2 regions of the Micromonospora sp. NPDC005215 genome follow, and region 2 is predicted to be linked to the other one. Evidence: riboswitches for the same ligand, from Rfam matches in the RefSeq annotation. Region 2 holds a riboswitch; the other holds the start of a gene.
The links. A riboswitch is a leader RNA that binds a small molecule or an ion and turns the genes downstream of it on or off. The one in region 2 is predicted to bind thiamine pyrophosphate.

Region 1: another riboswitch for thiamine pyrophosphate. It lies ahead of ABZU25_RS19905 (ECF transporter S component); the one in region 2 lies ahead of thiE (thiamine phosphate synthase).

The regions. Positions count from the first base shown of each region.
Region 1 is NZ_JBEXHQ010000026.1:6,766-16,956, reverse strand. It holds gene ABZU25_RS19915 (energy-coupling factor transporter transmembrane component T) at 1-628, opposite strand, end outside; gene ABZU25_RS19910 (ATP-binding cassette domain-containing protein) at 625-2,055, opposite strand; gene ABZU25_RS19905 (ECF transporter S component) at 2,166-2,759, opposite strand; TPP riboswitch at 2,835-2,939, opposite strand; gene ABZU25_RS19900 (alpha/beta fold hydrolase) at 3,046-3,876, shown strand; gene ABZU25_RS19895 (AAC(3) family N-acetyltransferase) at 3,906-4,712, shown strand; gene ABZU25_RS19890 (SIS domain-containing protein) at 4,709-5,458, shown strand; gene ABZU25_RS19885 (DUF6328 family protein) at 5,664-6,167, shown strand; gene ABZU25_RS19880 (acyl-CoA dehydrogenase family protein) at 6,271-8,277, shown strand; gene ABZU25_RS19875 (hypothetical protein) at 8,538-8,705, opposite strand; gene ABZU25_RS19870 (hypothetical protein) at 8,882-9,490, opposite strand; gene ABZU25_RS19865 (Fur family transcriptional regulator) at 9,620-10,018, opposite strand; gene ABZU25_RS19860 (metalloregulator ArsR/SmtB family transcription factor) at 10,015-10,191, opposite strand, start outside.
Region 2 is NZ_JBEXHQ010000058.1:33,391-43,581, forward strand. It holds gene ABZU25_RS30305 (aldo/keto reductase) at 1-504, shown strand, start outside; gene ABZU25_RS30310 (hypothetical protein) at 590-1,114, opposite strand; gene ABZU25_RS30315 (ThuA domain-containing protein) at 1,187-7,030, opposite strand; TPP riboswitch at 7,342-7,451, shown strand; gene thiE (thiamine phosphate synthase) at 7,446-8,072, shown strand; gene thiO (glycine oxidase ThiO) at 8,066-9,217, shown strand; gene thiS (sulfur carrier protein ThiS) at 9,208-9,408, shown strand; gene ABZU25_RS30335 (thiazole synthase) at 9,405-10,184, shown strand; partial or broken gene ABZU25_RS30340 (thiamine phosphate synthase) at 10,181-10,191, shown strand, end outside.

The DNA.
Region 1 (10,191 bases), on a different contig from region 2:
GGCGGGTGCCCCGGCGGATCGCCCCGACCAGCAGCGCGAACGCGGTGGAGGCGAACAGTCGCAGCTTCGCGACCGGGTTGCGTCCCGCGTCGACGCCGCGTGCGCGTCGGGCCATGCTGATCATCTGCCACTCCTGTCCGAGCAGCGGCACCAGACGAAACGCGGCCAGCGCTCCGATGGCGAACCGGGCCGGCGCCTTCGCGTTCTGGATCAACGCGTCGGCCAGGTCGGTGGGGTCGGTGGTCGCGAAGACGATCACACCGGGCAGGGCCACCGCGAAGACGCGCAGCACCAGCCCGAGCGCGGTGAGCAGCACGCCGGTGCTCACCAGGACCGGTCCCGCGTCCAGCAGGACCCGGCCGGACCGGTCGGCGGCGAAGAGCACCAGGGTGACCAGGATGCCGGCGGCACTGAGGAGCAGCGGCCAGGCCCGCCGGGCCAGCACCCGGTAGCCGATGCCGAACAGCGGCAGCACGGCGAGTTCGAGCGCGATGGCGATCGCCGGGGCCAGTGGGTCCAGGGTGGCGAGCAGGGTGAACGAGAAGACCAGCGCGGCGGCGACCTTCGCCACCGGGTTGCGGCGGGCCAACGGCGCACCGGGCGCGGCGACTGGCTCAATGTTGATCATCGGGCGTCGTCCGCGGCCCGTCGCAGGGTGACGGTTCGGTCGGCGAGCGCGGCCACGAAGTCCGCGTCGTGGGTGACCGCGACCACGCCGTGTCCGGCGTCGCGTAGGTCGGCGAAGAGATCCACAAGCTCCCGCCAGGTCCGCCGGTCCTGACCGAAGGTGGGTTCGTCGCAGATCAGCAGGCGGGGCGCGGTGGCCAGGGCGGTCGCCACGCTCAGCCGCCGCGCCTCACCACCGGAGAGGGTGTACGGGTTGGCGGCGGCGAGGTGGACCAGTCGCAGCCGTTCGAGCAGCCCGGTCACGGTCTCCTTGACGGCCGCCTCGGGCTGACCGGTCCGGCGTGGGCCGAGCGCCAGCTCGTCGAAGACGGTGCTGGTGACGAACTGGTGCTCCGGATCCTGGAAGACCGACCCGATCCGCCGGGCCAGTGCGGGTGCCCGCCAGCGGTGCGGTGGAGTGCGGTGGTCGGTGCCGGCCAGCTCGACGGAGGCGGTGACGCGTCCGCCGCCCGGCCGGAGCAACCCGCCGAGCAGCAACGCCAGGGTGGACTTGCCGGCGCCGTTGGGTCCGCGAACGGCGAGTGCCTCGCCGGCGCGTACCGCCAGGTCGGTGCGGCCCAGCCGGGGTGGCAGGCCGAGCCGGTCGGCGGTGAGCAACAGCTCCCCGGGCGCGGCGGTGGCGGGTCGGGGCGTGCTGGGGTGACCGGGCACCCAGACCCCCTCGGCGGCCAGCGCCGCGCCGTGTGCGGCGAAGACCGCCTCGGGTGTGCCGTCCGCGCGGACCCCGCCGCCCGGTTCCAGGACGATCACCCGGTCGACAAGCGGCAGCGCCTCGGCGACCCGGTGCTCGACCAGGATCAGCGTGGTGTCGGCGTGCAGCGCGCCGGCCACCGCCTGGCGGACGAGGTCGGCCCCGGCCGGATCGAGGTTGGCGGTCGGCTCGTCGAGCAGCAGCAGCTCGGGACGCAACGCCAGCGCGCCGGCCAGGGCGAGGCGTTGCTGCTCGCCGCCGGAGAGCGCGGCGGTGGGGCGGTCCCGGGGGTACGGGAAGCCGACGCGGTGCAGCGCCTCGTCCACCCGGGGCCAGATCTCGTCGGCCGGTACGCCGCGGTTCTCCAGCCCGAACGCGACGTCGTCGCCGCAGCGCGCCATCACCAGTTGGGTTTCCGGGTCCTGGAAGACGATGCCGACCCGTTCCCGCCCCTTGCGCGGGTCGAGCCCGTCGATCTCGACGGTGCCCTCCTGTTCGCCGGAATCCTCCGGCAGCAGCCCCGCCAGCGCGCTGAGCAACGTGCTCTTGCCGGCCCCGGACGGCCCCAGCAGCAGCACCCGCTCCCCAGCCTCAACCCGCAGGTCAACCCCGCGCACAGCCCAGGCGCGCCGCCCGGCATGCCGCCACCCGAACCCCCGCAGCAGTACCCCGCCCACACCCACCCCCTCCCGGCCGCGCCCGTCCCCAGTCCGTTGATCAAGAGGTTCGCGTCAGAGCATCGCCCTCCGTTGACGCGAACCTCTTGATCAACGTCATCGGGTGGGGGTCAGATCAGGGCTCGGTTTCGGCCTACCGGGAAGCGGTCCAGGACGCCGGTGTTGGCCAGGGCCTTCGTCAGCAGCCAACCGCCGACGCCGGCGATCACTGTGGCGCTGACGATGGTGATCAGCGCGTACGGGATGCGGTAGTCGCCTAGCGCGTAGTCGACGTTCCACACGAAGAAGTCGAACAACGCGGCGCTGAGACCGGTCAACGCGCCGGCCAGCATCGCGGTCGGCAGCCGGTACGACCGGTACCGGAAGGCGGCGAACGCCAGCTCGGCGCCGATGCCCTGCACGATGCCCTGCGGGATCACCGTGCCGGCCCACTGGCTGCCCAGCAGTGCGGACAGGACCGCGGCCACCGTCTCGCAGTAGAGCGCGGCGCCGGGCTTGCGGATGACCAGACCGCCGATCACGGCCGGCATCAGCCACACGCCGTAGAGCAGCGTCTGCGCCGGCGGGAAGAACGCGAACGCACCCTCGGTGGCGCTCCAGACCAGGCCCCAGGCCCAGAAGATGACGCCGAAGGCGACAGCGATCACCGAGGCGACCACGATGTCGACCGTCCGCCAACGGCTGGTGTCGGCTGTGGATTTCATGTGTTGCTCCCAGTTCTGCGTGCGAACCAGGAGAAGACGCACGCCGCGCGTCCGGTGGCACCGGACGGCGGCGCGGCTGGAGGTCGACCGAACTCCCTGCGCTGGCATTACCCAGATCAGGTTCGAGGGTCTGCGGGCGTGCCCGCACTCTCAGCGCTGTGCGCTCCCCTGTCGGATGTGAAGTTGTCTCGTCGACGCTAACACCGACCAGGGGTGCCAGCCCAGCAGGGCGTCTGCCCGACTTGGCGTTCAGCCAGCCGTACGCCGACTGGGTAGGCTGACGATCATGCGGGTCGACGCGCGAGGTCTCACGTTCGAGGTAACCGCCGGCGGTCCGTCGGACGGCGTACCCGTCCTGCTGCTGCACGGCTTCCCGCAGCACAGCGGCGAATGGGACGACGTGGTGCCCGCGCTGCACGCGGCCGGGCTGCGCACGTACGCGCTGGACCAGCGCGGGTACTCGCCCGGCGCCCGGCCGACGGCGGTGGCCGACTACCGGATCCCCGAACTGGTCGCCGACGTGGTGGCGGTCCTCGACGCCCTGGGGCTGGACGCCGTCCACCTGGTCGGCCACGACTGGGGCGCGATAGTGGCCTGGGCGGTCGCCGCCGGGCACCCCGACCGGGTCCGCACGCTGACCGCGGTGTCCGTGCCGCATCCGGCAGCCATGGCGTACGCCCTGACCAACGACGGCCAGCAGAAGGCCCGCTCGTCGTACATCACAGTGTTCCGTAAGCCCGGTACGGCGGAGAAGGTGCTGCTGGCGTGGCACGCGACAGCGCTGCGCAGGCTGCTCGGCGGGGTGGGCGACGGGCCCCGGGTGGACCGCTACGCGGCCCCGATGCGCGAGCCGGGGGTGCTCACCGCCGCGCTGAACTGGTACCGGGCGATGTCCCGCGCCGACCTGGCCGGCGTCGGCCCGGTCGCGGTGCCCACCACCTACGTCTGGAGTGACCGGGACGTCGCCATCGGCCGGACCGCCGCCGAGGCGTGCGCGGCGAACGTCACGGGGGCGTACCACTTCGTGCGGTTGCCCGGTGTGAGTCACTGGATTCCGGACACGGCGCCGGGCCCGCTCGCCGAGGCGATCCTGGCTCGGGCCGGCGGGACGACCTGAGCCGTGCGGGTCGGTCAGGAAGGGGCACCGTGACGACGAACACCAGCGGGCCGGGCACTCGACGCTCGCTCGCCGCGCAGCTGCGCCTGCTGGGCGTACGCCCCGGCGGGACGCTGCTGGTGCACGCCTCGCTGCGTACCCTGGGATTCGTCTCCGGCGGGTCGCACGCGGTGGTGCTCGCGTTGCGCGACGCTCTCGGCCCGGACGGCACCATCGTGGTGCCCACCCACACGCCCGACAACAGCGACCCCGCGCAGTGGCGCAATCCGCCGGTGCCGGTGGACTGGTGGCCGCTGATCCGCGCAGAGATGCCGGGCTTCGACCCGGCGGTGACCCCGAGCCGGCACATGGGCGCGGTCGCCGAGACGGTTCGCGGCTGGCCCGGCGCCCTGCGCAGCTCGCATCCGCACGTGTCGTTCGCCGCGCTCGGCCCGGCCGCCGAGCAGGTGGTGGCCGGGCACACCCTGGCCGACATGCTCGGTGCGGGCTCCCCGTTGGCCCGGCTCTACGACCTGGACGCCGACGTCCTGCTGCTCGGCGTGGACCACTCCGTGAGTACCTCGCTGCACCTGGCCGAGTACCGCTGCCCGGGTTCGCCCCGCGAGCGGGTCGGCGCCGCGGTGCGGACCGGCGACGGTGGTCGGGAGTGGGTGTGGTGGCAGGACGTACGGCTCGACGCGGACGACTTCACCGCGCTGGGTACGGACCTGGAGGCCACCGGGGCGGTTCGCACCGGACCGGTCGGCACCGGGACCGGCAGGTTGATGCGCCAGCGGGCGGCGGTCGACTTCGCGACGCGCTGGCTGGACCGGAACCGGACGACGGAGGACGCATGACGGTGAGTGCCGAGGCATATCTGGCCGTGGTGACCGAGACGATCGGCCGGGTGGCCGCCAGCCAGCGGGAGGCGGTGGGACGGGCCGCCGACCTGATCGCCGACGCCGTCCGCGCCGACGGGGTGGTGCACGCGTTCGGCACCGGGCACTCCGAGGCTCTCGCCATGGAGATCGCCGGCCGGGCGGGGGGTCTGGTGCCGACCAACCGGATCGCGCTGCGTGACCTGGTGCTGCTCGGCGGCGAACCGGCCGAGCGGCTCGGCCCGCTGCTGGAGCGGGACCCGGCGGTCGCGCACCGGCTCTACGAGTTGGCGCCGGTGCGGCCCACCGACGTCTTCGTGCTGGCCTCGAACTCCGGGGTCAACGGCGCGATGGTGGAGTTCGCCACGCTGGTCAAGGAACGCGGCCACGCCCTGGTGGCGATCACCTCCGCGCAGCACTCGGGCCGGATGACCTCCCGCCACCCGTCCGGGCGCAAGCTGGCCGACCTCGCCGACGTCGTGCTCGACAACGGCGCGCCGTACGGTGACGCGACGCTGCCGCTGCCCGGCGGCGGCGCGGTCGGCGCGGTCTCCTCGATCACCGCGGCGCTGCTGGCCCAGCAGGTGACGGTGGAGGTGGTGGCCCGGCTGCTGGCGGCGGGAGAGCGGCCGCCGGTCTACCTGTCGGCGAACATCCCCGACGGCGACGCGCACAACACGGAGCTGGAGGCCCGGTACGCCGGTCGGATCCGACGCGGGTCCTGAGGCCGTCGCGGGGCGAGCGGTCGCCGCGACTCCGCAGCCGACAGGCGTTGCCGGTCGTCCGGCAGCGGTTCGCGTGGCCGGCGACGTGTGAACCGGTGATGAACAGCGAATGTCGTGAAGCCGTTTCGCGCTCAGCCGGGTGGGGCATTGGCGTTGCTGCCGGCGGCCGGGACCGCCGGCAGTAGCGTCGCACCGGAGGTAGCGCGTGTCCAAGGAGACCGAGAAGCAGCGTTGGCAGCGTAATTTCGCCGACCTGTTGCAGGAGTTGCGGGTCGCACAGACGGGCGTGCAGATCCTCTTCGCCTTCCTGCTCACCCTGCCGTTCAGCAACGGGTTCACCCAAACCAGCGAGTTCCAACGCGACGTCTACATCGTCGCGCTGCTCGCGGCGGCCGCCGCCACCGCGATGATCATTTCACCGGTGGCGTTCCACCGGGCGTTGTTCCGGCAGGGGCGCAAGCCGGAGCTGGTGCGCTACGCACACCGGATGGCCACCGGTGGTCTCGCCTTCATGCTGATCGCGATGGTCAGCGCGGTGCTGCTGATCACCGACTTCGTGCTGGACCGGCCGATCGCCTTCGTGCTCAGCGCGCTGACCGGGCTCTGGTTCGTCACATTCTGGGCGGCCCTGCCGTTCGCCCGCCGCAACTGGGGTGAGGACGACATCGACGACGAGGACGACGACCCGGACGAGGTCGCCGACCGCTGACCGAGGCAGACCTCCACGAGTGCTACCCCTGGGTAACACCCGGGGGTAACGTGACGGTAGTCGCACACGTCGAGCAGCCGCACCGAGGTTCGAGGGGGCAGCCGTGACCACGACAAAGGACGACCGACCAGCACCGGACGGCCCGGATTCCGAAACCACAGCGCAGACCGCCGGGGCCGCCGCACCGCTGCGGGCCGAGGCCGGGCAGGTCTCCGAGAAGGAGGCCCGGCGGGTCGCCGAGGCCGCTCGCGAGTCCTCCTGGGACCGGCCCAGCTTCGGCAAGGAGTTGTTCCTCGGCCGCTTCCGGCTCGACCTGATCGACCCCTGGCCCCAGTCCGATCCGGACGACGTGGCCCGCGCCGAGGAGTTCCTCTGCCGGTTCCGCGCCTTCCTCACCTCCGAGGTGGACGGGGCGGCCATCGAACGCGACGCGTCCATTCCGGACTCGGTGTTCCACGGCCTGGCCGACCTCGGCGCGTTCGGCATGAAGATCGACCGGAAGTACGGCGGGCTCGGGCTGAGCAACCTGCACTACTGCCGGGCGCTGATGCTGGTCGGCTCGGTCAGCCCGGCCATCGGCGCGCTGCTCTCCGCGCACCAGTCGATCGGGGTGCCACAGCCACTGAAGATGTTCGGCACCGCCGAGCAGAAACAGCGCTTCCTGCCCCGGCTCGCCGCCGGCGAGGTGTCCGCGTTCCTGCTCACCGAACCGGACGTCGGCTCCGACCCGGCCCGGCTGGCCACCGTCGCCGAGCCGACCGAGGACGGCACCGGCTACCGGCTCAACGGGGTGAAGCTCTGGGCCACCAACGGCATCGTGGCCACCCTGCTGGTGGTGATGGCCCGGGTGCCGGCCACCGAGGGGCGGCGGGGTGGGATCACCGCGTTCGTGGTGGACGGCGACAGCGCCGGCATCACCGTCGAGCGGCGCAACGAGTTCATCGGCCTGCGTGGCCTGGAAAACAGCCTCACCCGGTTCCACGACGTGTTCGTGCCCGCCGAGAACGTCATCGGCGGCGAGGGCAAGGGGCTGAAGATCGCCCTGACCACGCTGAACACCGGCCGCCTGTCACTCCCGGCGATGTGCGTGGGCGCCGGCAAGTGGGCGCTGAACGTGGCCCGGGGCTGGGCCGCCGACCGGGTCCAGTGGGGCCGGCCGGTGGGTGAGCACGAGGCGGTCGCGCAGAAGCTCTCCTTCATCGCCGCCACCACGTACGGCATGGAGACCATGCTCGACCTGTGTTGCCTGCTCGCCGACGACGACCGCAACGACATCCGGATCGAGGCCGCGCTGGTCAAGCTGTACGCCAGCGAGATGGCCTGGAAGATCGCCGACGAACTGGTGCAGATCCGGGGCGGGCGCGGCTACGAGACGGCCGACTCGCTGGCCGCCCGCGGCGAACGTCCGGCCGCCGTCGAACAGATGCTGCGCGACCTGCGGATCAACCGGATCTTCGAGGGTTCCACCGAGATCATGCACCTGCTGATCGCGCGGGAGGCGGTCGACGCCCACCTGTCGGTGGCCGGCGACATCATCGACCCGGACGCGGGGCTGGGCCGCAAGGCGCGCGCCGGCGCCCGAGCCGGTGCCTTCTACGCCAGGTGGCTGCCCACGTTGGCCGTGGGCCGGGGGCAGAGCCCATCGGCGTACGCCGAGTTCGGGCCGCTCGCCGCGCACCTGCGGCAGGTGGAGCGGTCGTCGCGCAAGCTGGCCCGGTCGACGTTCTACGCGATGTCCCGGTGGCAGGGAAAGATGGAGCGTAAGCAGGCGTTCCTCGGGCGCGTGGTGGACATCGGCGCCGAGTTGTTCGCGATGTCCGCGGTCTGCGTCCGGGCGCAGTCCGAGCGGGACAGCCGCCCGGAAAATGTCGAGCTGGCCGACCTGTTCTGCCGGCAGGCGCGGGTGCGGGTGGATGCCCTGTTCTCGGCCCTCTGGGACAACACCGACTCGGTCGACACCGCCGCCGCGAAGCGGATCCTCGCCGGCCGTTACGTGGGCCTGGAGGAGGGCGTGATCACCCCATCCGACGAGCTGCCCTGGGTGGCCGGCTGGTCGCCCGGCCCGTCCACCGCCGAGGACGTCCGCCGCCGCATCCCGCCAAAGCCGTGACCAGGCCGCCCGGCGTCATGCCTGGCCGTGACCAGTCCGCCCGGCGTCATGCCGGGCCGTGGCCAGGCCGCCCGGCGTCATGCCGGGCCGTGACCAGTCCGCCCGGCGTCATGCCTAACCGTGGCCGTGCCGCCCGGCGTCATGTGCCGTGACCAGGCCGCCCGCGTCATGTGCCGAGGCCGCGCCGCTCGGTGCTACTCGCCGTGACCGCGCCGCCCGGCTACTCCTGGCCGGGCCGGCCGCGGCGGTGATGGCGCAGGTCAGCGGGCGACCGCGAAGGCCAGCACGGCCGCCAGGATCAGGCCGTTGAGCACCGCCAGACCCAGGTACGCCGTGGGTGGGATCTTCTTGCCCCGGCGGACGAAGGAGACCAGGACGGCGGCGTAGCCGAGCAGCAGGACGGCGATGACGACCAGGAAGTAGAACACCCGAAGACCTTAACGGTCCCGGCCGCGCGGACCGACGTGGCGCGGTGGTCGGACCGCCGTTGCGTTGATCAGGAGATGGAAAGTAGGTCAGAGGAGGCACGAGGACCTACTTCTCATCACTTGATCACGGCACGAGCGGTGGTTGCCGGCACCCGTGGTCGAGTGGTCGAGGGGCGTCAGCGGTCCCGGCCGCGCAGGCCGAGGTGGCGCAGCTCCAGCGCGGCCAGCGCGTCGACTGTCGCGTCGTCGCCGCGCCGCCACGCCTCGGCCACGTCCGGACCGATCCGGGTCAGCCGGCCCAGCGGCTGGGTGGCCAACGCGCGCAGGGCGAGCAGGTCCCGGCCGGCCGGCCCGGCGGCCAGCTTCGCGGCCGACCCGGCCCGGCGCATCCAGCGCAGCCGCAGCGGTAGCCAACCGAACAGCACCAGGCCGAGCGGGAAGATGAGCACCGCGATGGTGAGGGCGAGGGCGAGTTGGTCGACGAGGTGCTGCTGGTCGCGGCCGGCGTCGGCGAGCCCCCGGGCAGCGTCCGCGGCCCGCTGGAAGGGCGCGGTCAGCTCGTCGCCGACCAGCGGCACCCGGCGAACCTTTCCGCCGGCGTCGGCGAGGTTGTCGGCGAGGCCGCTGCCGGCACCCTCCAACTTCTGCCCCGGTACGGCGAGCTTCTGCACGAGGTCGTGCAGCCACAGCGCGCCGCGGATCGCCACGTACACCCAGGCGACGACGAGCAGGTCGGTGAGCAACTGACGGGCGGCGGTCGGAAACCGATCGGCATAGATTTTCACGCCGGACAGCGTGTCACGAACCGAGCGGTCCCGACACGGTCGAATTTAGCCGCCGGAACTCTCGACGCGCCCTTCCGGTCGGGGTGAGGCGGCAACCTCAGGGCCACGGCCTGCCGTGAGGAGCGGCGGTCAGTGGGCGCAGGCGGGGCAGGTGCCGAAGATTTCCAGGGTGTGGCTGACGTCGGCATAGCCGTGCTGCGCGGCGACCCGGTCGGCCCAGCTCTCCACCGCGGGCCCGGCCACCTCCACGGTGCTTCCGCAGACCCGGCAGACCAGGTGGTGATGGTGCCCCTCGCTGCACCGGCGGTAGAGGTGCTCGCCGCCCGGTGGTCGCATCACGTCGATCTCGCCCGCGTCGGCCAGCCCTTGCAGGGTGCGGTAGACGGTGGTCAGGCCGACCCGCTCGCCGCGCTGCCGCAGCATCGCGTGCAGGTCCTGGGCGCTGTGGAAGCCTTCCATCTCGGCCAGCAGCGCGCTCACCGCCGAACGCTGCCGGGTGTTGCGCACCGCGGCGCCGTTCTCGCTCATGATCCCTCCCCGGCGTGGCTGACCGCGTCCGCCACGATGTGCGCGACGTGCTCGTCGACCAGGCTGTAGGCGATCTCCCGACCTCGGCGGGAACCCCGCACCACACCCGCGCCGCGCAGCACCCGCAGATGCTGGGAGACCAGTGGTTGCGCGGCACCGAGTTTGTCCACCAG
Region 2 (10,191 bases):
GTGCGTTACCTGGGCAACTCCAACTTCGCCGGCTGGCAGATCGCCGACGCGGACTGGGTCGCCTCGTCCAACGGCCGGGCCCGCTTCATCAGCGCGCAGAACCACTACAGCCTGCTGGAGCGTTCGGTGGAGACCGAGATCATCCCGGCCTGCGAGCGGTTCGGCCTCGGCATGCTGCCGTTCTTCCCGCTCGCCAACGGGCTGCTCACCGGCAAGTACAAGCGCTCGGGTCAGCCGCCGGCCGGCAGCCGGCTCTCCGGCGGTGGCCGGTACGCGGAGCGGCTCGCCGCAGCCGACTGGGACACCATCGAGGCGATCGAGGCGTACGCGGCCGAACGGGGTGTGACCATGCTCCAGGTAGCGATCGGTGGGCTGGCCGCCCAGCCAGCGGTGACCTCGGTGATCGCCGGTGCCACCACGCCCGAGCAGGTGCACGCCAACGCCGCTGCCGGCACCTGGGAGCCCAGCGACGAGGACCTGGCGGCACTGCGCGCCATCCTCTGAGCCGCGATGACACTGCCTCCTGATCAGACGACACCGGGCCGGGCCGCTCGTCGCGGCCCGGCCCGGTTGGTGAAACGCCGGTCGATCAGGTAGTGGTGCGGCGGCGGCCGAACAGCATGGCCACCCCCATCGCCGCGGCGACGAGGACCAGGCCGGCCGCCGCGAACGGCCACCAGCCGCCCGCCCCGCCTCCGTCCGTGGGCCTGGTCACCGCGACCGGCTTCGGTGCCGGCGGAGACTGCGCGGCACGGGCCTGCACCGTGGCGGTGGCCTCGCCCGGCAGTGGAGCGGGGGAGTTCACAGTCACCTTCCACGTACCGGCGGTGAGCACCGGGCCGCTGCTGTAGAAGCCCTGCCCCTCCGGCTGCGGCTCCAACTGCACCGGCCCGACCTTCTGCCCGTCCGGGCCGGTGCCGGTGAGCACCAACCGCACCACCCGGTCCAGCCGCCGGCCATCGGCGTAGGTGGCCTGGATGGTGACCCCCACCGCCCCGTCGCCGGCCACCGTCAGCTTGATCTTTTCGGCCTGGGCGGCCGCCGGGGCAGCGGAGAACAGGGTCAGGGCCAGTCCGGCGAACACGGCGGCCAACACCTTGCGGATAACCGTCACGGACATCTCCTCAACTACGAATGAGGGAGGCCCCTCCCCGACGCCGCAGCGTCGGGAAGGGGCCTCGTCGGATCAGAGCTGGCGACCGGGTGCCAGCCGGGTGGCATCGCCACCGAGCCGCCCGGTGCCCTTGACCGGTTCGCCGTCGTTCGCCTTGACGCCGGCCTTGCTGGCCGCGCCGCCAAGCCGAACGATCATCGCGTCGGTGTCCCGGACCAGGACATCCCGGACCTCCGCCTCAGCCACCAGTGTGGCGTCGGCGGCGAGCGTGCGGAACGCGGTCAACTGCTTGATCGCCTTGTTGTCGTTGCCGGCCGCCTCGGCCTGACGGGCCGCGTCGAGCTTCGCCGTCAACTGCTTGTGCGCCTTGGCCGAGAGCCGACCCGTCGCCTTGAACCGGTCCAGCAGGTTCTGCATGTCCCGGAACGAGGTGGTGACGAAGAACCGTACCGCCGAGGTGGTCTCGTTGCCCGCCTTGTCGGTCGCGGTCACTGTCAACTCGTGCAGGCCGAGCGGCAGCTCGTACATGGCCTGCAAGGTGCCGCTGGCGTACGCCTGGCCGTCCAACTTGCCGACCACTGTCGCGATGCCCGAGGTCGGGTCGACAGCCTGCCAGGACACCCGAACATCCTGGCTGTCTCCGTAGAGCTGGCCGTCGGCGATTCCGGACACGAGCAGCGTCGGCTTGGTGCCGTCGATCTTCAGGATCGCCGACTTGAGCGTCTCGGCGTTGCCCGCCTTGTCGGTGGAGCGGTACAGCAGCTCGTGCTGCCCGTCACCGGTCACCGCGACCGGCGTCGTGTACGGCGTCCACGCGCCACCGTCCAGCGACCACTCCACCGTCTTCACGCCGGAACCGGCGTCGGTCGAGGTCAGCACGACCGGGATCGTCCCGTTGTGCCAGCCGGCGTCGTTCGCCGGAGCGAACGTCGCCGAGGTCACCGGCGCGGTTGCGTCGATCTTGGCCGAGACGGTCTTCGTCTCCTCCACGTTGCCGGCCTTGTCCGTCGAGCGGAACCGAAGCTCGTGCTCGCCGTCTCCGGTGACGACCACCGGAGCGGTGTACGCCGTCCAGGTGGTGGCCCCGTCGAGTTGGTACTCCGTACCGGCGAGCCCGCTACCGCCAGCCTCGTCGGCGCCGGTGAGCGTCACCGTCACCGGCCCGGTGTACCACCCGTCGGTCGGGGTGCCGGAAACCGCCGCCGTGGTGACCGGCGCGGTCTCGTCGGCTACCTCCGTGCTGAGCCGGAAGTAGTCGAACGAGGCGGTCTTCGACGCCGTCTGGTTGGCGCCGAGGGTGAACAGCCCGACCTTCGGGGTGGCCCCCACCGCGCTGTTGGTCAGTGCCTCCAGCGCGGTCCAGGTCGTCCCGTCCGCCGAGTACGACGCGGTGAACGTGTCGCCGGTGCGGGCCAGCCGCAGGTGCCACACCGCATCGGTCAGGTTGGTCACGTCGGGCTGCGGTTGCTGTACCGTCCCGGCGATCTCGCTGCGGAACTCGATCCGCCGCGTCACCGCCGAGCCGGCCTGGTTGTCCGCGATGAAGTCGAACTTCAGGTAGTTGTCGTCGTCCGCCTGCACGAGCAGACCGGCCTGCTGGTACTGCTCGTTCAGCAGGCTGCCGTCGACCTTCGTCTCCAGGGTCCAGTCGCCCGACGGCGCGGTCTGGAGGATGAAGTTCTTCGGCCCGGTGTTGTCGGTGCCGTAGATGTCACCGTTGGGCACGTCGATCCGCAGCGCGCCGTCGGTGACCCGGTAACCGTTCGGGTCCTCCCGGGTGATGGCGTCCCACCGGCACTTGTCCAGCGAGCTGCCGGTGAACTCGTCCGACGGGTCGACCGGGCCGGCCGGGGCGTCCGGCGTGACCTGGAACGAGTCGAACGCGGCGTCGACAACCGGCGCCTCGGTGCCGCCGTTGAGGGCGAAGACCCCGATCCGCGGGTTGGTGATGCCGGCGAGCGCGGCCGAACGGCCGACCGGGGTGAAGGTCTGCCCGTCGCCCGAGGCGGACGCGGTCAGGTTCGTCCCGTCGCTGGTGATCCGCAGGTACACGGTGTCACCGGCAGGTGCGTTGGTGGCATCGGCGGCGTCGTTGCGCGGCGTGGCCGCCGTCTCCCGGATGAACTCCACCCGACGGCTGCCGTTGTAGAGCAGGTCCACCTTGGCGTAGTTGTCGTCGTCGCCGTAGACCAGCAGGCCGGCCTGCTGGTAGTTGGCAGTCACCGGGAGGGTGACCTTGGTGGTCATCTCCCAGGCGCCGGTCGGGGCCGCCTGGAGCACCAGGTTGGTGGCGTCGTTGCGAGCCCCGTAGAGGTCACCGACCCCGGTGGGCAGCCGCAGTGCGCCGCCACTCTGCGAGTAGAGCTGGTTCTCCCGGACCACGCTCGTCCAGCGGGCCTTGTCGAGGCTGTTGCCGTTGAAGTCGTCCGAACGCGCCCCGAGGCAGGACGTGTCCGGAGCGTTCGCCCGCACCGGCACCGTGGCATACGCCTTGGCGCCCTTGCTGTCGGTCACCGTGAGGGTGGCCGTGAAGGTGCCCGGGTTGGTGTAGGTGTGGCTGGCGTCCACTGTGGTCGCCGTGCCGCCGTCACCGAAGTCCCAGGCGTACGTCAGCGGGGTGTCGCCCTCGGCGTCGGTGGCCGTGCCGTCGAAGGCGACGGTGACCGGTGCGGTGCCGGTGGCCGGGGTGGCCGTGGCACTGACCACCGGCGGCGCGTTCTCGGTGACACCGCGGCCGACGAAGTCCATCCAGTTGACGTTGAACAGCGAACCCGTTCCGCCGTTCGGATCGCGGGCAACGAAGTACAGCGAGCCGCTCGCGGCACCGGTGACCGGCGCGCTCACGTCCGTGTACGTCTGCCACGCCCCGGTCGACGGCACGACGGCCGTGGCGACCACCGGTCCGTCAACCGCACCGGCGTGGACCTCGATCCGACCGCCAGCGGCGGCCGAGGCGGCCCGGAACCGGATCTCGGTGATGTTGGTCAGGTCCGCCGGAGCGACCGACCACCAGTCACCGTCCTCGATGAACGCGATGCTCTGGCCGCCACCGGCGGTGTCGGCCCCGGCCTCCCGCTGCACGCCGGCGTCTCCGCCGCCGGTGCTCACCGATGCCCGTCCGGTGGCGGTGAAGTACTCGGCCTGCTTCTGCTTGGGCTGGAGGACCTCGATCTGCCGGCCGGTGAGCGCGCCGGCGCCGCCGGCACCACCCTCGTCGGTGTAGGTGGCCTCGAAGACCGCGAAGACGTTCGCCTCGGCGCCGTGCCCGGAGGCGAGCGACGTCTGGACGGTGCCGGTGCAGCCGGTGTGCTGCTCCAGCGGGTGGGCGTGCTCGTCGTGACCGAGCAGCACCTGGAGGTTCACCTTGGCGCAGTCGATCTGCCCGTCCTCCGGGTCGGTCACCTTGACCGTGTAACGGACCTGGTCACCCCAGTTGAAGAAGCCACCGTCCGGCGGGAACTCGATGGTCACCGTCGGTGCGGTGTTGCCCACGGTGACCGGCACGTTGGCCACCGCGGTACGGCCCTTCGGGTTGGTCACGGTGAGCTGGGCGGTGTAGTTGCCCGCCGTCGCGTAGGTGTGCGTCGGGTTCGCCTCGGTGGAGGTCTGCCCGTCGCCGAAGGCCCAGGCGTAGGTGAGCGCGCCACCGTCCGGGTCCCGGGAGCCGGCGCTGGAGAAGGTGACGGTCAACGGTGCCGGCCCCGAGGTGGGGTTGGCGGACGCCGCCGCGATCGGCGCGCGGTCACCGGCGGTGTAGTCGATCCGGTAGATGCCGGAGTTGTCGTTGTTGCCGCCGAAGCCGCTGCCCCACTCGATCAGGTACAACGCGCCGTCCGGGCCGAACTCGAAGTCCATCGGCCGGATCATGCTCATGCCGGTGAGCAACTGGTTGATGTCCACAAGCGACTTGCCGTCGGCGGTCACCTGCATCGTGTACATCTTGTTCTGGTTCCACTCGCCGAGCAGCGCCTTGCCGTCGTAGTACGCCGGCCACTTGCGGGTGGAGTTGAGGTTGGCGTCGTACCGGTAGGCCGGGCCGCCCATCGGCGCGCCACCGCCACCGATCTCCGGGTACCGCGCGTCACCGGCGTAGCCGTAGTCGACGGTGGCCGGGACGACCGGTGGGAGGTTGGTCAGGCCGGTGTTGTTTGGCGAGTTGTTGACCGGCGCGGCGCAGTCGAACTTCGCGCCGCTCGGGCCGGACGGGAACGTGTAGTCGTTGTACGCCTCGTTCGTTCCCGTGCAGTACGGCCAGCCGTAGTTGCCCGGGGTCACGATGTTCCACTCGACAAGGCCCCGCGGGCCCCGGTTCGGGTTGTCAGTGTTGGCGTCCGGTCCGTAGTCCCCGACGAAGAGCGTGTCGGTCTTCGGGTCGGTGCCGATCCGGAACGGGTTGCGGAAGCCCATCGCGTAGATCTCGGGACGGGTCTTCTCGGTGCCCGGCGCGAACAGGTTGCCCGTCGGAACGGTGTACGTCCCGTTGTCCTCCGGGTGGATCCGGATCACCTTGCCGCGCAGGTCGTTGGTGTTCGCCGAGGTGCGCTGCGAGTCGTAGTCCTGGCGGCCCGCCCGCTCGTCGAGCGGCGCGTACGAGTTCGACTCGAACGGGTTGGTGTTGTCACCGGTGGCCAGGTAGAGGTTGCCGGCGCTGTCGAAGGTCATGCTGCCACCGGCGTGGCAGCACGTGTTGCGCTGCGTGTCGACCCGCAGGACCTGCTTCTCGCTGGCCGGGTCGATGGTGTCGCCGGTCACAGTGAAGCGGGAGAGCAGGTTGCGAGTGACGTTGTCGTTCGGGGCGTAGTAGAGATACACCCACTTGTTGGTGGCGAAGTCCGGGTCGAGCCGGATGCCGATCAGACCGTCCTCGTTGCCGGTGAAGACGTCCAGGTCGACGGCGGTGACGGTGCTGCCGGTGTCCGGCTTGATGATCTGCACCCGGCCGTCGCGCTCGATGTAGAAGACCCGCCCGTCTCCGGCGATGTCCAGCTCCATCGGGTTGCTGGTGTTGCTGTCCAGCGAGACCTTCTCGAAGTTCGAGGTCTTGGAGGCGCCGCAGTCGGCGTCCGCGACACCGGCCGCGGTCCGGATGCCGCCGAGCAGGTGGGACAGGAACTCGGGCTCGGCGTACGACTCCCGGGTGTGCCCACCGCCGGTGTACCAGGAGCGGCCACCGTCGAAGTCCTGACACCAGGAGGTCGGGTGGTCGGCGCCCATCGCGCCCGCGCCCGGGGTGTAGCTCTTCTCGTCCAGGCTGGCCAGCACGTGCACGTCCGGCCGCGGGTTGGTCTGGAAGTTGTACCACTCGTCGAACCGGGACCAGCGGTCCGGCAGTTCGGCCGTGGACGGGTGGGCGTGATCCTCCACCTTGACCGTGGCCTGCTGGTTCTGCGGGTGGTTGGCGAAGTACGCGCCGACCAGGTCGCCGTACCAGGCCCAGCTGTACTCGGTGTCCGACGCGGCGTGGATGCCGACGTAACCGCCGCCGGCCTTCACGTAGCGCTCGAACGCCGCCTGCTGCTCGGCGTTGAGGACGTCACCGGTGGTGGAGAGCCAGATCACGGCCTTGTACTTCGCCAGGTTGGCGTCGCTGAATGCGGCGCCGTCCTCGGAAGTGTCCACTGTGAATCCGTTGCTGGCGCCGAGCTGTTGGATGGCGGCGACACCGGTGGGGATGGAGTCGTGCCGGAAGCCGGCGGTCTTGGAGAAGACCAGGACCGAGAAGGGATCGTCGGCGGCCTTTCGGGGCGCCTTCGGCGCCACCTGGGTGACCGGGGTTCCGGCCGCCGCCTCCCGCGGGGGGACCTGTGCGGCGGCCGGCGCGGCTTGCGCGGGCGTGCCGAACAGGGTCGTCGAGGCGAGGGCCAGGGAGATGAGGGTTGCGGTGATGGGTACGCGGGCACGACGAGAACGGGACACGCCGCCTCCTGTGTCGTAGTGACAGAGCTCGGGGGAGTCGGCTCGCCGAAGGCCGTCCCTGATGGAGCCGGTGGTCACACCGTGCCAGGGTGCCCCCACCGACATTTTGTCGAATCGCTGAACAAATTAATTCGGCTGGTTCAATGTCCGGCAAGATGCCGGCGGGTAACGGTTCTGCAACGGCAGGCGACATTCCGAACAGGACCGTATGAACCGCCCCACAGATCTAGCTCGATTCGGTGCGTTCCGGCCCGACGGTCACCGCCGAATCTCGCCTTGGCAGACCGGCGGATCTGTCGTACGGTGACACGCAAGTAACCCACGGGAGCCCGGTGTACCGGGCTGAGAGGGGGGCTGACAGCCCCCGACCGTCGAACCTGATCCGGATAATGCCGGCGCAGGGAGGAGCGTTGCCGTGCCGTCCCTGGGGCGACTGCATCTGATCACCGACACCCGACCCGGTCGGGACCCGCTCACAGTGGTCCGGGCCGCCCTCACGGTGGCCCGCGCCGACCTGGTGGTGCAGGTCCGGGTCGAGGACTCCGCCACCGACCGCGAGGCGTACGACCTGGCCCGGCGGGTGCTGGCGCTCTGCGTGTCGTACGACGCGACCTGCCTGGTCAACGACCGGCTGCACGTGGCGCTGGCGGTGGGCGCGGCCGGCGGGCACATCGGAGCGGACGACCTGCCGGTCGCCGCCGCCCGTCGGGTGCTCGGCCCCACCGGTGTGCTGGGAGCCACCGCCCGCGCGCCGGAGACAGCGACCGAGGCCGTCGCGGCGGGAGCCAACTACCTGGGCGTCGGCCCATGCCACCCCACCAGCACCAAGCCCGGCCTGCCGGACCCGATCGGACCGGCCGGCGTCCGCGCTGTCGTCGACGCCGTCGACGTGCCGGTCATCGCGATCGGCGGCGTGACCGCCGCCCGGGTGCCGGAGCTGCGGGCCGCCGGGGCGTACGGGGTGGCGGTGGTCGGTGCGGTGTCCGCCGCCGCCGACCCGGCGCAGGCGACCGCCACGCTGATCCAGGCCCTGACGTGCTGACCGACCGGTCCCCGTCGATCGACCGGCCCCGGCCGGACGTGGCGGTGGTCGGTGCGGGACCGATCGGGCTGGCGATCGCCTGGCGCTGCGCCGCCCGGGGGCTGCGGGTGGTGGTGCACGATCCGGCACCCGGCTCGGGGGCGTCGGCGGTGGCCGCCGGCATGCTCGCCCCGGTCGCCGAGGCGTACTTCGGTGAGCGGCAGCTGACCGAGCTGTTGTTGGCGTCCGCCGCCCGCTGGCCCACGTTCGCCGACGAGCTGGCCGAAGCGACAGGCGTCGACATCGGTTACCGGACCGAGGGCACCCTGCTTGTCGGGTTGACCGGCGACGACCTGGCCGAGGCGCGTCGGCTCTGGGCGTACCAGCAGGGGTTGGGCCTGCCGGTGACCCCGCTGCGCCCCAGCGAGCTGCGCGACCGCGAGCCGGCGCTCGCCCCGCGGGTGCGTGGCGGCGCGCTCGCGCCCACCGACCACCAGGTCGATCCTCGACTGCTGGTGCCGGCGCTGCGCACTGCCGCGCAGCGGGCCGGCGCGGTGCTGGTGCCGCAGGCGGTCGCGCGCCTGTCCGATGTGGACGCGCACGTCACAGTCGTCGCCGCCGGCTGCGGGGCCGCCACACTCACCGGCCTGCCCGTGCGGCCGGTGAAGGGCCAGATCCTCCGGCTCCGCGCGCCCGACGGCGGCTCGCCGGGCTTCCGGCACGTGATCCGGGGGTACGCCGACGGCGAGCACGTCTACCTGGTGCCCCGAGCCGACGGCGAGGTCGTGCTCGGCGCGACGGTCGAGGAACGGTCGGACACCACTGTCACCGCCGGTGCCGTGCAGCGTCTGCTCCGCGCCGGCGTGGACCTGCTGCCCGAGCTGGCCGAGTACGACCTGGTCGAGGCGGTCGCCGGGCTGCGCCCAGGAACCCCGGACAACGCACCGATCCTCGGACCGCTGCCGGGCCGGCCGGACGTGCTGGCCGCCACCGGTCACCACCGGCACGGCATCGTGCTCACCCCGATCACCGCCGACCTGATCGCGGACCTGGTGTGCACCGGCGGACCCGATCCGCTGCTCGCGCCCTTCCGACCGGACCGGTTCGCCGGCGCGGCGGCCGGCGGCGAGCCCGAACCGACGACGAAGGGGGACCTGTGGAGTTGACGGTGAACGGGGCCGGACGAAGCGTCCCGGGTGAGGTGTCGGTGGCCGACCTGGTCCGGGCCGTCGCCCCGCAACCGCGCGGGGTGGCCGTCGCGGTCAACGGCGAGGTGGTGCCCCGGGCGGGCTGGGCGACCACCGCGCTGCGCGACGGTGACCGCGTCGAGGTGCTCACCGCGGCGCAGGGCGGGTGAGCGGCGTGTCGTTCGAGCTGGGTGGGGAGACGTTCACCTCGCGGCTGATCCTCGGCACCGGTGGTGCCGCCAATCTGCACGTACTGGAACAGGCGATCCGGGCGTCCGGCACCGAGCTTGTCACAGTGGCCCTGCGCCGGGTGGACACCGCCCCGGGCACGGCTGGCGGGCTGCTGGACCTGCTGGACCGCTGCGGGGTACGGCTGCTGCCCAACACCGCCGGCTGCCACACCGCGACCGAGGCGGTGAAGGTGGCCCGGCTGGCCCGGGACGCGTTCGACACCGACTGGGTCAAGCTGGAGGTGATCGGCGACGAGCGGACCCTGCTGCCCGACGGGGTGGAGTTGCTCCGCGCCGCCGAGGAACTGGTCGCCGACGGCTTCACCGTGCTGCCGTACACAAGCGACGACCCGGTGCTCGCCCGCCGACTCGCCGACGTGGGCTGTGCCGCGGTGATGCCGGCCGGCTCCCCGATCGGTTCGGGGCTCGGCATCGGCAACCCGCACCACATCCGGCTCATCCGGCAGGGCGTCGACGTGCCGGTGATCCTCGACGCCGGCATCGGCACCGCCTCCGACGCGGCCCTGGCCATGGAGCTGGGCTGCGACGGGGTGCTGCTGGCCAGCGCGGTTACCCGGGCCGCGGACCCGGTGGCGATGGCCACCGCGATGCGGTACGCGGTCGAGGCGGGCCGGCTCGCGGCCGGCGCCGGCCGGATCGCCCGGCGCTTCCACGCGCTCGCATCCACTCCCGACGAGGGGAGACCGGAACTGTGACGCCGCC